Regions from separate parts of the Undibacterium sp. Di27W genome, predicted to be linked through region 2. Evidence: predicted binding sites of a transcription regulator. Region 2 holds the regulator's gene; each other region holds the start of a gene.
The links. Region 2 encodes sigma-54, which starts transcription at its own class of promoters, with help from an activator protein. Its sites were predicted from a motif close to TGGCANGNAANCTGCTTT; they were not measured.
Positions count from the first base shown of each region.

Region 1 (4,288 bases), on a different contig from region 2:
GCAATCAGGGTCTTGTTCAGCTTCAGCTGGTCTGCCAGACCCGCATCCAACCCCGCCTGCGAGACAAAGGTAAACGACTTTTTCAGCCCACCACCAAAGGCACCAAACATCATGCGGTAATGCACAGGCTGTGGCGTTGGTATCGATGCATTCGGGTCACCCATCTGTGCTGCAGCGATCATGCCACCCTTGATGATCATTGATGGTTTGACACCAAAGAATGCGGGCTTCCACAAGACGATGTCGGCAATCTTGCCTACTTCCAGCGAACCTACTGCATGAGCAATGCCATGGGTCAGCGCCGGATTGATCGTATATTTGGCGATATAGCGTTTAACACGAAAGTTATCGTGACGCGCATTGTCCTCCGCCAGTGAACCGCGTTGCTGCTTCATCTTGTCTGCCGTTTGCCAGGTGCGCATGATGACTTCGCCTACTCGGCCCATGGCCTGGGAATCAGAAGACATCATGGAAATGGCACCGATATCATGCAAAATATCTTCAGCCGCGATGGTTTCGCGCCGTATGCGTGATTCGGCAAAAGCAATGTCTTCTGCAATCGCCGGGTCCAGGTGATGACAGACCATGAGCATGTCGAGATGCTCGTCCAGAGTATTGACGGTGTAAGGCCGGGTAGGATTGGTGGATGATGGCAGTACATTCGCTTCGCCCACCGCAGCGATAATATCCGGTGCATGACCACCGCCCGCACCTTCGGTATGGAAGGTGTGGATAGTCCTGTCCTTGAATGCCGCCAGAGTGTGCTCCAGAAAGCCTCCTTCGTTCAGCGTGTCACTGTGGATGGCAACCTGCACATCCATATTGTCAGCCACGGTCAGGCAATTATCGATGGCTTGTGGCGTCGTGCCCCAGTCTTCATGCAGCTTCAAACCTATGGCGCCTGCCCTGATCTGCTCTTCCAGCGGTAAAGGCAGACTGACATTGCCCTTACCCATAAAACCCAGGTTCATGGGAAAAGCATCTGCCGCCATCAGCATGGAATGCATATGCCAGGGGCCTGGGGTACAGGTGGTTGCCGCCGTGCCGGTGGCTGGGCCAGTACCACCACCCAACATGGTGGTGACGCCACTCATCAATGCTTCTTCAATCTGCTGCGGACAGATAAAATGAATGTGTGAATCGATGCCACCAGCAGTCACGATCTTGCCTTCACCGGCAATAATCTCGGTGGCGCCACCAATTGCCATATCAACGCCAGACTGTATATCCGGATTGCCCGCCTTGCCTATACAGGCAATCAAACCATTTTTAATGCCGATGTCTGCCTTGACTATGCCCCAGTGATCAATGATGACAGCATTGGTGATGACCGTATCCATGACTTGGCCATGCGGCCTTTGCGACTGGCCCATTCCATCGCGTATCACCTTGCCGCCACCAAATTTCACTTCTTCGCCATAGATGGCAAAGTCTTTTTCAATTTCTATGAATAGATTGGTATCCGCCAGACGGATACGGTCACCGGTAGTCGGCCCAAACATTTCAGCATAGGCATGACGTGAAATTTTCATAGCGCCCCCATCACTTTGCCGCTAAATCCATAGACTTTTCTATCGCCCGCCAAAGCCACCAGCTCTATGCTGCGCTGCTGTCCAGGTTCAAAACGTATGGCCGTGCCAGCAGCAATATTGAGGCGCATGCCGTAGGCCAGTTGGCGCTCAAATTGCAGCGCCGGATTGGTTTCAAAAAAATGAAAATGTGAACCCACCTGTATCGGCCTGTCGCCACTATTTGCTACAGTAATGCTGACAACGGCACGACCAACATTCAGTTCTATATCCCCATCCTCTATTAGAGTTTCGCCTGGTATCATGGTTTTCTCCTAAGGAATGGGGTGATGAACGGTAACCAATTTGCTGCCATCCGGAAAAGTCGCTTCTACCTGGATATCAGGAATCATTTCCGGCACACCTTCCATGACGTCGGCACGGCTGAGTATTTGCGTGCCTTCCGACATCAGTTCAGCCACCGTGCGGCCATCACGCGCACCTTCCATGATGGCGGCAGTAATCAGGGCGACTGCTTCCGGGTAATTCAGCTTCAGGCCGCGTGCCTTGCGCCGTTCTGCCAGCAAAGCGGCAGTAAATATCAGCAACTTATCTTTTTCTCTGGGTGTCAGATCCATATTTTTCTCAATTATCTTTCGGGCAGTGCCGTTTAAGGCTGAACCGCTTAAGCAGGCAGAATCATTATTTGTCCATATTTCCAAAATAACAAGCAACGACCGCTTGCAAGTAGAAACTGCCCAACAAAAGCATTATGAAAAGCAACACAGCAAGTTTTGAACCAAGGCTAAATAGCCTACCTTGCGAAAAACTGCACCAAACAGTGGCAAATCATCCCCAGATTGGTGCGCAGAGAAGAAAATCCCATCAACATAAAATAATTGGAACTTTTAAAGTCTCTCAAGGTAATACCTTAAAACAACCTACAAATAAACGTGGAAAACCAAGAGACAGATTCCAGCTTGCTGACACAAATGCGCGACGGTGATGTTGCTGCATTTCAACGCCTGTACCAGCGCCATCAGGGACCTATCTATCGCTATGCCCTGATGCGATGTGGCCAGGCAGCGCTGGCAGCGGACGTAGTTCAGGATGTTTTCACGGGTTTATTGAGCAAGTCTTACCGTTATGAAGCAGGCCTGGGCAGTTTGCAGAATTTCTTGTTTGGCGTAGCCAGGAATTTATTACTGAAACAGGACCAGGCAGAACGCCGCCACCAGCCATTACCAGGTCATAGCGAAGAAGATGGAGAAGAAGTCTTGATGAGTGAAACAACAGAACCAGCAGACGCTATCTTCCAGCAGCAAATGACTGAGCATGTGCGGCAGGCAGTCTCGGTACTGCGTCCTCACTACCGCGACGTGATTATTTTGTATGAATTGCAGGAACTGTCGTACGCAGAGATTGCCGTAATTTGCGACATAGATATAGGGACAGTGCGCTCGCGCCTGTCACGGGCACGTGCCGCTATATTGCAATATAGCGAAAGACTGGGCTGGCGACCCGATACTGCCGGAAAAACTGGAACACAGAGATGAAAGATCTTATGAATACCACACAGGATGCCAGCAATGCAGATGCTTTGCTGGATCAGCAGTTCAGCCTTTTGCGCAAAGATTTGCAGGAGCTGAATACGCCAGCGACGATCGAGCAGGCTTTATTGCAAGCTTTCGCCAAGCAACAGTCCAAGGAAAAAAAGCAGGCGCGTAGCAGTCGCTGGCGCCCCTGGCTGGCAGGTTTACTGACACTGAGTGGCAGCTTTGGCCTGCTCATGCTGACAGTCATGTTTCCAGCATCTCAGCATCAATTGACGCCGGACAGCACTACTGTTTCAAGTACAGAACTTCCTCCTTTTGTCGCCCTGGTGCCGCTGGAGCGCCTGAATAACGAAACACCTAGCATGCTGGAAGCAGAAGTCCCGGCAGCCTGGCTCGCCAGCCTGGGTATGCCAGTCTCGCCAGAAATAGCTGGTGACATGGTGCAGGCGCAAATGCTGGTCGCTGCCGATGGTGAGCCATTAGCCATGCGACTCCTGAAGTAAGCAATAAGCTACTCAATAACGCTACTTAATAACTAAAGCAGCATAGAAAGACAAAAATGACACACAGAAAAGGAAGCATCATGAAAACCAAACTGCCACTCTTCATATTGTTAAGCTCTGCCTGGGCAATGGCACATGCCAATACAGACAGTGACACTGCAAACCCAGCCGAAGAAAAACCTGTGCGTCACCACGTAGAAATCATACAAATGCCTGCCGTACCGCCGCTGCCGCCCATTCCACCGATGCCTGCAATGCCACCTATGCCCTCTGTACATCCCATGCTGGCACTGGCTGATTTACCTGACTCAAAAAACGTCAGCAAGATAGTCTCCGATGCCATGAGCCAGGCATTTGTCAGCATGCAAGGCATGCATAGTATCCGGCCAATTAAAAATGCTCCATATACCGCTGAAATCGTCACAGAGAAAACCCAGACCCTGGCCGATGGCAACCAGATCAGTAACAAAACCACCAGCTTGAACTACAGGGATGCTGCAGGCCGCACCCGTCAGGAAATACGCGACAGCAAGGGCAATGTCCAGCACATCGTCATCGTTGACCCGGTTGAAAACCTGCGCTACATCCTCATGCCAGAAAAAAAGACGGCAACCAAAATGCACATGGGTAAAGACCTGGACGAAAAAATGGCCAGTGCCAGAGAAAAACTTGATGCCGCCAAAGAAAAACTGGACAAGTTGAAACAGGAAGGAAAAACAGT
Region 1 covers NZ_JBMPOS010000001.1:912,344-916,631, reverse strand. Annotated here, with positions in the region: gene ureC (urease subunit alpha) at 1-1,532, opposite strand, end outside; gene ACO0LF_RS04130 (urease subunit beta) at 1,529-1,834, opposite strand; gene ACO0LF_RS04125 (urease subunit gamma) at 1,844-2,146, opposite strand; gene ACO0LF_RS04120 (RNA polymerase sigma factor) at 2,462-3,064, shown strand; gene ACO0LF_RS04115 (hypothetical protein) at 3,073-3,567, shown strand; gene ACO0LF_RS04110 (hypothetical protein) at 3,648-4,288, shown strand, end outside.
Region 1: ACO0LF_RS04125 (urease subunit gamma) is a predicted target of sigma-54. The motif match lies at 2,293-2,310, and genes of this name have one in related genera.

Region 2 (4,288 bases):
GAAATCAAGCATCCGCAGATCAACAGCTTTGATCAGGACCGGCCACCCTTGCATCTGCGGGCCGACCTGGCCGTGGTGTCGCAAAAATCCAATGTCATCACACCCAAGCGTGAGCATGATGAAGTGCATTTATATGACAATGTCAGCATGGAAAGGCCAGAGGGCCTGAGTTCGCAATTCGTGCATGTGGAATCGGATTATCTATTGCTATTGCCAGATGATGATGTTGTCAAGACCGATAAGCCCATCACCATCACCACCGGTAAATCGACATCGACCGCAACCGGTATGCTGGCCAATAACTCTACCCAACACCTGGCCCTGTTAAGCAAAGTCCGCATCCTGCTCAAGAAGCGTGAAGCGGTGAATGCAGTTAAAACCAAATAATTGAGAAAGCGATCATCTCCATGACACTTACTAAATTCGGCATTACCCATTTATTCGGCCTGGCCTGCCTGGGCCTGGTCAGTGCAACTGCATATGCAGAAAAAGCCGACAGCAACAAGGAAACCGTCATCGAAGCCGGTTATGGCGAGAGCGATGGCAAGACCAGCGTGCGCAGATTATCCAAGGGTGTCGCCCTGGTGCGTGGCACTCTGAATGTCAAGGCAGAAAATGCCGTCGTCACCGAGGCGCCGAATGGTGATCAATTTGTAGTACTGACTGGTGGCAGCAATCGCAAAGTCACCTTCCGCCAAAAGCGCGATGGCGGACCTGATCTGTGGGTAGATGGCGAAGCTGAACGTGCGGAATACAATCAAAGCACGGAAATCGTCAAATTCTTTTCCAAGGCCAAGGTACGCTATCTGGAAGGCACTAAAGTCACCCAGGAACAGGCTGGCGAATACCTGTCTTATGACAGCAAGAATGAAGTCTTTGTAGGCACTAACTCCACCAGTGGCCAGTTTGTAGAAGGTTCGGGCAGCCTGAAAATCATCTTGCAACCAAAACCAGAAAAACAGGCTAATTAAGATGACAGCACAGTCAGGCAGCACCTTGCTGGTCAAGGGTTTGCAAAAACGTTATGGTGCACGCCAGGTCGTGCGCGATGTTTCCCTGCTATTGAAAAGTGGTGAAGTGGTGGGTTTGCTGGGGCCGAATGGTGCAGGCAAAACCACTTCTTTCTACATGATCGTTGGTCTGGTACCTTCCGATGCTGGCGATATCATTATTGATGATGTCAATATCTCGCAACTGCCCATCCATGAGCGCGCCGTGCTCGGCCTGTCTTACCTTCCGCAGGAAGCATCAGTGTTCCGCAAGTTGACGGTAGAAGACAATATCCGTGCGGTACTGGAATTGCAAAAAGACAGCGATGGCAAATTCCTCGGCAGCAAGAAAATCGAGCAAAGGCTGAATGCCTTGCTGGCAGATTTGCAAATAGAAAAAATACGCGAGAGCCAGGCTTTGTCACTGTCAGGTGGTGAACGCCGCCGCGTCGAGATTGCCCGTGCACTGGCCACCAATCCACGCTTTGTCTTGCTGGATGAGCCCTTTGCCGGCGTTGATCCTATCGCTGTCATCGAAATCCAGCGTATCGTCCGCTTCCTCAAGGAACGCGGCATAGGCGTTTTGATCACCGATCATAATGTGCGCGAAACCCTGGGCATCTGCGATCACGCTTACATCATCAATCAAGGCGCGGTACTTGCCAGCGGCAAGCCTGACGACATCATACAAAATGAATCTGTACGTCGCGTTTATCTCGGAGAACACTTCCGGATGTGACGGGAATCATCATGAAACAAAGCCTGCAACTACGTACCTCACAACATCTGGCCTTAACGCCGCAATTGCAGCAATCAATACGATTATTGCAGTTATCGACTTTGGAATTGCATCAGGAGCTGGAGACGCTGCTGACCGATAATCCCATGCTGGAACGCGTCGATGATCCACTCGACCATGCGGTTCGCCTGCTGGCCGATGGTGCCATCAATACAACAAGTACCTCGGCTGACGCAGGCATGGAAGCACCTGCGCAAAGAGAAGAAAGCGATAAATCCACCGAGCCAGCCGCTGCCGATGCCGAAACGGTCATCAGCAATGACAGCACCAGCTCCAGCGAAGAAGACTGGGGCTTTGATGATGTGCAGCATGGCAGCAAATCTGGTGATGATGAAGATGGCCGTCCACAACTGGGAGCAGCCCACATCACCCTGCGTGAACATCTACTGGAGCAAATGCGCCTGAACCTGCGTGAGCCGCGTGACCGTGCCCTGGTCGAACTGATGATAGATGCGCTGGACAGCAATGGTTACCTGACTGAAACCCTGGATGAAATACATGCCAGTTTGCCATTGGAACTCTGTGTAGAAGCAGAAGAACTGGCCTTTGCCCTGAATATGCTGCAAAGCTTTGACCCGGCTGGTGTCGGTGCGCGCAGCCCTTCAGAATGCCTGGCCCTGCAAATCAGGCGCATGCCCAAAGTGGCTTTTGTCACACGCAGACTGGCATTGCAAATTGTTGAAACACAACTGGCTTTATTTGCACAAAGAGACTTCACCAAACTCAAGAAAATTCTCGACTGCGATGATGAAGATTTGCGCGATGCACAAACCATCATACGCCTGTGCCAGCCACGGCCTGGCATTGCCTTTGCCGCCGATGAATCAGATTATGTGGTGCCGGATGTGATCGTCAGAAAGTCTGGCAATGGCTGGCAAGTCATGCTGAATCAGGATGTCATGCCCAGGCTGCGAGTCAGCAGCGTGTATGCCAATATCATGAAGCAAAACCGTGGTGAAGCTGGCCTGGGTGCGCAATTGCAGGAAGCCCGCTGGCTCATCAAAAATATGCGGCAACGCTTTGACACTATTTTGCGCGTTGCACAAGCGATAGTTGAAAGGCAACGCAATTTTTTCACCCATGGTGCCGTTGCCATGCGACCCCTTGTTTTGCGCGAAATTGCTGATACACTAGGATTACACGAGAGCACTATCTCACGTGTGACAACCCAAAAATACATGTTGACCCCACATGGCATGTTTGAGTTGAAGTACTTTTTCGGCAGCCATGTCGCGACGGAAACAGGGGGTGAAGCATCTTCCACCGCGATACGTGCACTCATCAAGCAGTTGATAGGAGCAGAAGACCAGAAAAGCCCACTCTCTGATAGCAAAATTGCAGACATGCTGGGTGAACAGGGCATGGTAATTGCCCGGCGGACAGTTGCCAAATACCGTGAAGCCCTGAAAATCCCCCCAGTCAGTTTGCGTAAATCTTTGTAAGTAGTCCTTGTAATCACGGTTTGAATTGCTATATATGATTTAGCTCAAGGCAAATAAATGCCAAGAGTGTATCGTTACAGCAAGCAACATCACTATAGGAGCACAGTATGAATCTCACCATCAGTGGACACCACGTCGAAGTAACTCCTGCAATTCGTGAATATGTACATACCAAACTAGAACGTATCAGGCGACATTTCGACCAGGTCATTGATATCGCCGTCATCCTGACGGTGGACAAGCTCCGGGAAAAGGAAAAACGACACAAAGCCGACATTAATTTGCATATCAGCGGTAAAGATATCCACGTTGAAAGTCTGGCGCATGATCTTTATGCAGCAATCGATGCACTGGTAGACAAACTTGATCGCCAGGTCATCAAGCACAAAGATAAAATGCAAGACCATCAGCACGACGCCATCAAGCACATACCTGATCCGGCATCGGCTTCATAAGACCCCGGTCCTTACCCTAACAGGTTGTGGACATCCAAAACAAGGACGCTAAAGGCGTCCTTTTTGTTGGGTGAGTGGTTTTGAAATAAATAATATTTCTCAATCTATTCAGTTGATTGCCATATGGCAATCCGTACACGTATTAACGTCATTCCAGCGTGCTTTTGGCTGGAATCCAGCGGCGTTCGGTGTATGCCACGAAGTTTATTCACGCCAGAATCGTAAGACTTTGCGAGCTGGATTTTGAAATACCTGCATTCGTATTTGAAGATTGCTCGCCGGTGATAGACCGGCGGCTACTCCCTTTTCTTGCTCGCCAAGAAAAGGAAGCAAAAGAAGGCGACCCAGGCGTCGTCGCCCCTGCGGGGTTCCCGTTTATGCAGTACAAAAAATGGGAAGGCCCGAAACTCGCCTGCGGCTCAGACAGCGGTCCTTCTCTTTCCATTTTCTGTACTGCACAAACGGCGCCGACACATGGGAACTGCCGAAAGTCAAAAACAACCCCAAAGTCAAACCCAACGGCAACGAGCATGCCGTCCTTACTCTATTTCCTCATAAACATATACACCCCGTGACGCCCAAGCCTGACAAAGTTAAAATAGC
Region 2 covers NZ_JBMPOS010000012.1:92,270-96,557, forward strand. Annotated here, with positions in the region: gene lptC (LPS export ABC transporter periplasmic protein LptC) at 1-387, shown strand, start outside; gene lptA (lipopolysaccharide transport periplasmic protein LptA) at 408-971, shown strand; gene lptB (LPS export ABC transporter ATP-binding protein) at 973-1,728, shown strand; gene ACO0LF_RS22220 (RNA polymerase factor sigma-54) at 1,740-3,230, shown strand; gene hpf (ribosome hibernation-promoting factor, HPF/YfiA family) at 3,338-3,685, shown strand.

Region 3 (4,288 bases), on a different contig from region 2:
ATCACCCATGCCGAAGACAAGACCCGTCTGGAAGATTTGTACCTGCCGTACAAACCCAAGCGCCGTACCAAGGCCCAGATCGCCGTTGAAGCAGGTTTGCTGCCGCTGGCCGATGCCTTGCTGGCCGACCCCATGCTGAACCCGGATACCGAAGCTGCGAATTACCTGAAACCAGCCTTCACCACTGACAATGGCGACAACCCAGGTGTGGCAGATGCGAAAGCCGCCCTCGATGGTGCGCGCCAGATCCTGATGGAACGCTTTGCCGAAGATGCGACCCTGTTGCAAGCCCTGCGTGAATACCTGAATGACCACGGCATCGTAGAATCCAAGGTCGTTGCTGGCAAAGAAGAAGCCGGTGAAAAATTTGCCGATTATTTCGACTATTCAGAAACCCTGGGCACTATCCCTTCCCACCGCGCCCTGGCCCTGTTCCGTGGCCGCCGTGAAGAAATGCTGACCGTGACCCTGCGTCTCGACAGTGAAGAAGAAAAACCAAAATGGGATGCGCCGCTGAACCCCTGCGAAAGCCGCATCGCTGCCCGCTTTGGCGTCAGCCAGAAAGACCGCCCTGCCGACAAATGGCTGGTGGATACTGTGCGCTGGGCCTGGCGCGTCAAAGTTTTCATGCATCTCGATACTGAGTTGATGGGCAAGCTGCGCGAAACCGCAGAAGTCGAAGCCATCAATGTTTTTGCCCGTAACCTGAAAGCCCTGCTGCTGGCCGCCCCCGCTGGTCCACGCGCCACCATGGGTCTTGATCCTGGTCTGCGTACCGGCGTCAAGGTAGCGATCGTGGATGCAACTGGCAAGGTGGTTGAATATGCGACCATTTACCCGCATCAGCCCCGCAATGACTGGGATGGTTCCCTGCATGTATTGGCCCAACTGGCGGCCAAGCATAATGTCTCGCTGATCTCTATCGGCAACGGCACGGCTTCGCGCGAAACCGACAAGCTGGCAGGCGATTTGATCAAGCTCAAGCCTGAACTCAAGCTGACCAAGATCGTCGTTTCTGAAGCTGGCGCATCGGTGTATTCTGCTTCTGAATTTGCTTCCAAAGAATTGCCTGACCTGGATGTCTCCATCCGCGGTGCGGTATCGATCGCACGCCGCCTGCAAGACCCGCTGGCTGAGCTGGTGAAGATTGATCCTAAATCCATAGGCGTAGGTCAGTACCAGCATGATGTCAGCCAGTCACAACTGGCGCGCTCACTCGATGCCGTGGTTGAAGATTGCGTGAATGCTGTTGGTGTCGATGTGAATACCGCTTCTGCACCTTTGCTGGCACGTGTATCTGGCCTGTCGTCCAGTGTAGCGCAAAGCATCGTTAATTTCCGCGATGCCAAGGGCATGTTTAATTCGCGTTCAGACCTGCGTGCAGTACCGCGTCTGGGCGACAAGACTTTCGAGCAGGCAGCTGGTTTCCTGCGCATCATGAATGGCACAAACCCGCTCGATGCATCCGCAGTCCACCCTGAATCTTATCCGCTGGTAGAAAAAATCCTGGCTGATATCAAGAAGGATGTGAAGGGCGTCATCGGTGATTCTGGTTTGTTGAAATCCCTGAACCCAGCCAAATACGCCGATGAAAAATTTGGTGTGCCGACCATTACCGACATCATCGGTGAACTGGAAAAACCAGGCCGTGACCCCCGTCCAGAATTCACTACAGCGACCTTCAAGGATGGTGTAGAAGAAATCAAGGACTTGCGCCCTGACATGATTTTGGAAGGCGTAGTCACCAACGTTGCCGCCTTTGGCGCTTTCGTTGATATAGGTGTGCATCAGGATGGGCTGGTACATATCTCTGCCTTGTCCAACACCTTCGTCAAGGACCCACATACCGTCGTCAAGGCTGGCCAGGTCGTCAAGGTGAAAGTGCTGGAAGTTGATGTCAAACGCCAGCGTATCGCCCTGACCATGCGCCTGACGGACGCTGCGCCGGTAGCTGGCAGCAAGCCAGAACAGCGTGGCGACCGCAATGATGCCAAACGCCTCAATCAACACCGCTCACAAGCCCAGGCGCCGGCACCTGCTGGTAATGCCATGGCAGCAGCGTTTGCGAAATTGCGTGGATAAGTAAGAAATAAGCAATAAGTAAGTAATAACTAAGCAATAAGCAAGTAATAAAGTTGCTGATCAGACTGTCCCAAATTGTGACAGTCTGATCAGTGTTGCGAAATAATGTGACACCTGAATTTTTTATTTTTCTCGCTTTTCAGCAAATCCATCACCAGCGTCAGCAGTACCACCGCTTCTGTATCTTCCCCATCTCTCATCTGCATCCCTTATATTTCCCTTCAGGAAAATATTTCAAACATGGCACGCCGTTTGCCTTATTAGCTCCGTGTCGCATCCCATGCGCACCAACTAATAAATAACGGAGACCATCATCATGAACCTGGCCGACATCAGCAAACTGGGCATCAGCAATCCTTACGCCAAACGTTATAACAACTATATAGGCGGAAAATTTGTAGAACCTGTCAAAGGCGAATATTTCGAGAACATCAGTCCCGTGATTGGCCAGGCCTTCTGCGAAATCGCACGTTCAACGGCGGAAGATGTGGAACTGGCACTGGATGCTGCCCATGCCGCAAAAGTAGCCTGGGGCAAGACCTCGCCAGCAGAACGCGCCAACATACTCAACAAGATCGCTGACCGCATGGAAGCCAACCTGAGCCTGCTGGCGACAGCAGAGACCCTGGACAATGGCAAACCCATACGCGAAACCATGGCCGCAGATATTCCGCTGGCTATCGATCACTTCCGTTATTTTGCTGGCTGCATACGTGCGCAGGAAGGTTCAGTTTCCCAGATCGATGACCAGACCTATGCCTATCACTTCCATGAGCCACTGGGCGTGGTCGGCCAGATCATCCCCTGGAATTTCCCTATCCTGATGGCGGTCTGGAAAATGGCTCCCGCCCTGGCCGCAGGTAATTGCATCGTCATGAAACCGGCAGAACAGACACCCGCCTCCATCATGGTACTGGTTGATTTGATCAAGGACCTGTTACCGCCTGGTGTCTTCAATGTCGTCAATGGTTTTGGCCTGGAGGCGGGCAAACCACTGGCATCGAGCAAGCGCATCGCCAAAATAGCCTTTACCGGTGAAACCGGCACTGGCCGTCTGATCATGCAATATGCTTCGCAAAACCTGATCCCTGTGACTCTGGAACTGGGTGGCAAATCACCGAATATCTTCTTTGCCGATGTCATGGAAAAAGATGATGCCTTCTTCGATAAATGCCTGGAAGGCTTTGCCATGTTCGCGCTGAACCAGGGTGAAGTCTGCACCTGCCCTTCACGCGTGCTGATACAGGAATCCATCTACGACCAGTTCATGGCCAGGGCTATCAAGCGTGTTGCCGCCATCAAACAGGGCAATCCTTTTGACAGCGCCACCATGATAGGTGCGCAGGCTTCGCAGGAACAACTGGAAAAAATCCTGTCTTATCTGGACATAGGCAAACAGGAGGGTGCGCAACTTTTGATAGGCGGCGAAAGGAATGTATTGGAAGGTGAGCTGGCCCAGGGCTATTACATCAAGCCTACCATCTTCCAGGGGCACAACAAGATGCGTATCTTCCAGGAAGAAATTTTTGGCCCTGTAGTATCGGTCACGACCTTCAAGGATGAAGAAGAAGCGATAGCGATCGCCAACGATACCCTGTATGGCTTGGGCGCTGGCTTGTGGACACGCGACGGCTCCCGCGCCTTCCGCATTGGTCGTGCCATAGAAGCGGGCCGTGTCTGGACCAATTGCTACCACCTCTACCCTGCCCATGCGGCATTTGGGGGCTACAAGCAATCCGGCATAGGCCGTGAAAACCACAAGATGATGCTGGATCACTATCAGCAAACCAAGAACTTGCTGGTCAGCTATAACCCGAATGCCATGGGTTTCTTTTAATCTCGATCAGATGCTCAGTCAGATGTCCAGTCAGATGTGAAGAAGGCGGCCCGCGAGCCGCCTTTCTTTTTTATGCCGACACCAGCCTCAGGATTTCTGTTGGTACTGTGCAAAAAAACATGCAGAAATCTTTTTATACCCTTGCTCATTCGGGTGACCATCTATCCTCATGAAATCAGATATCGCCAGCGGGCAAGTCGTATAATTGACTTGCTGGCGTTTCAGCCTGTCTTCGACATAAATGCTATCGGCATTCTTGCGGCCAAACAAACCCGTTTCATCGCGCTGGGTCAGCAGTATGAGTTTTAATTGGGGATATTTCTGTTTCAAGGCCCCCAGGGCCTTGAAATTAAGATCAAAAAGTTCCTG
Region 3 covers NZ_JBMPOS010000003.1:315,543-319,830, reverse strand. Annotated here, with positions in the region: gene ACO0LF_RS09180 (Tex family protein) at 1-2,082, shown strand, start outside; gene adh (aldehyde dehydrogenase) at 2,399-3,919, shown strand; gene ACO0LF_RS09170 (hypothetical protein) at 4,007-4,288, opposite strand, start outside.
Region 3: adh (aldehyde dehydrogenase) is a predicted target of sigma-54. The motif match lies at 2,324-2,341, and genes of this name have one in related genera.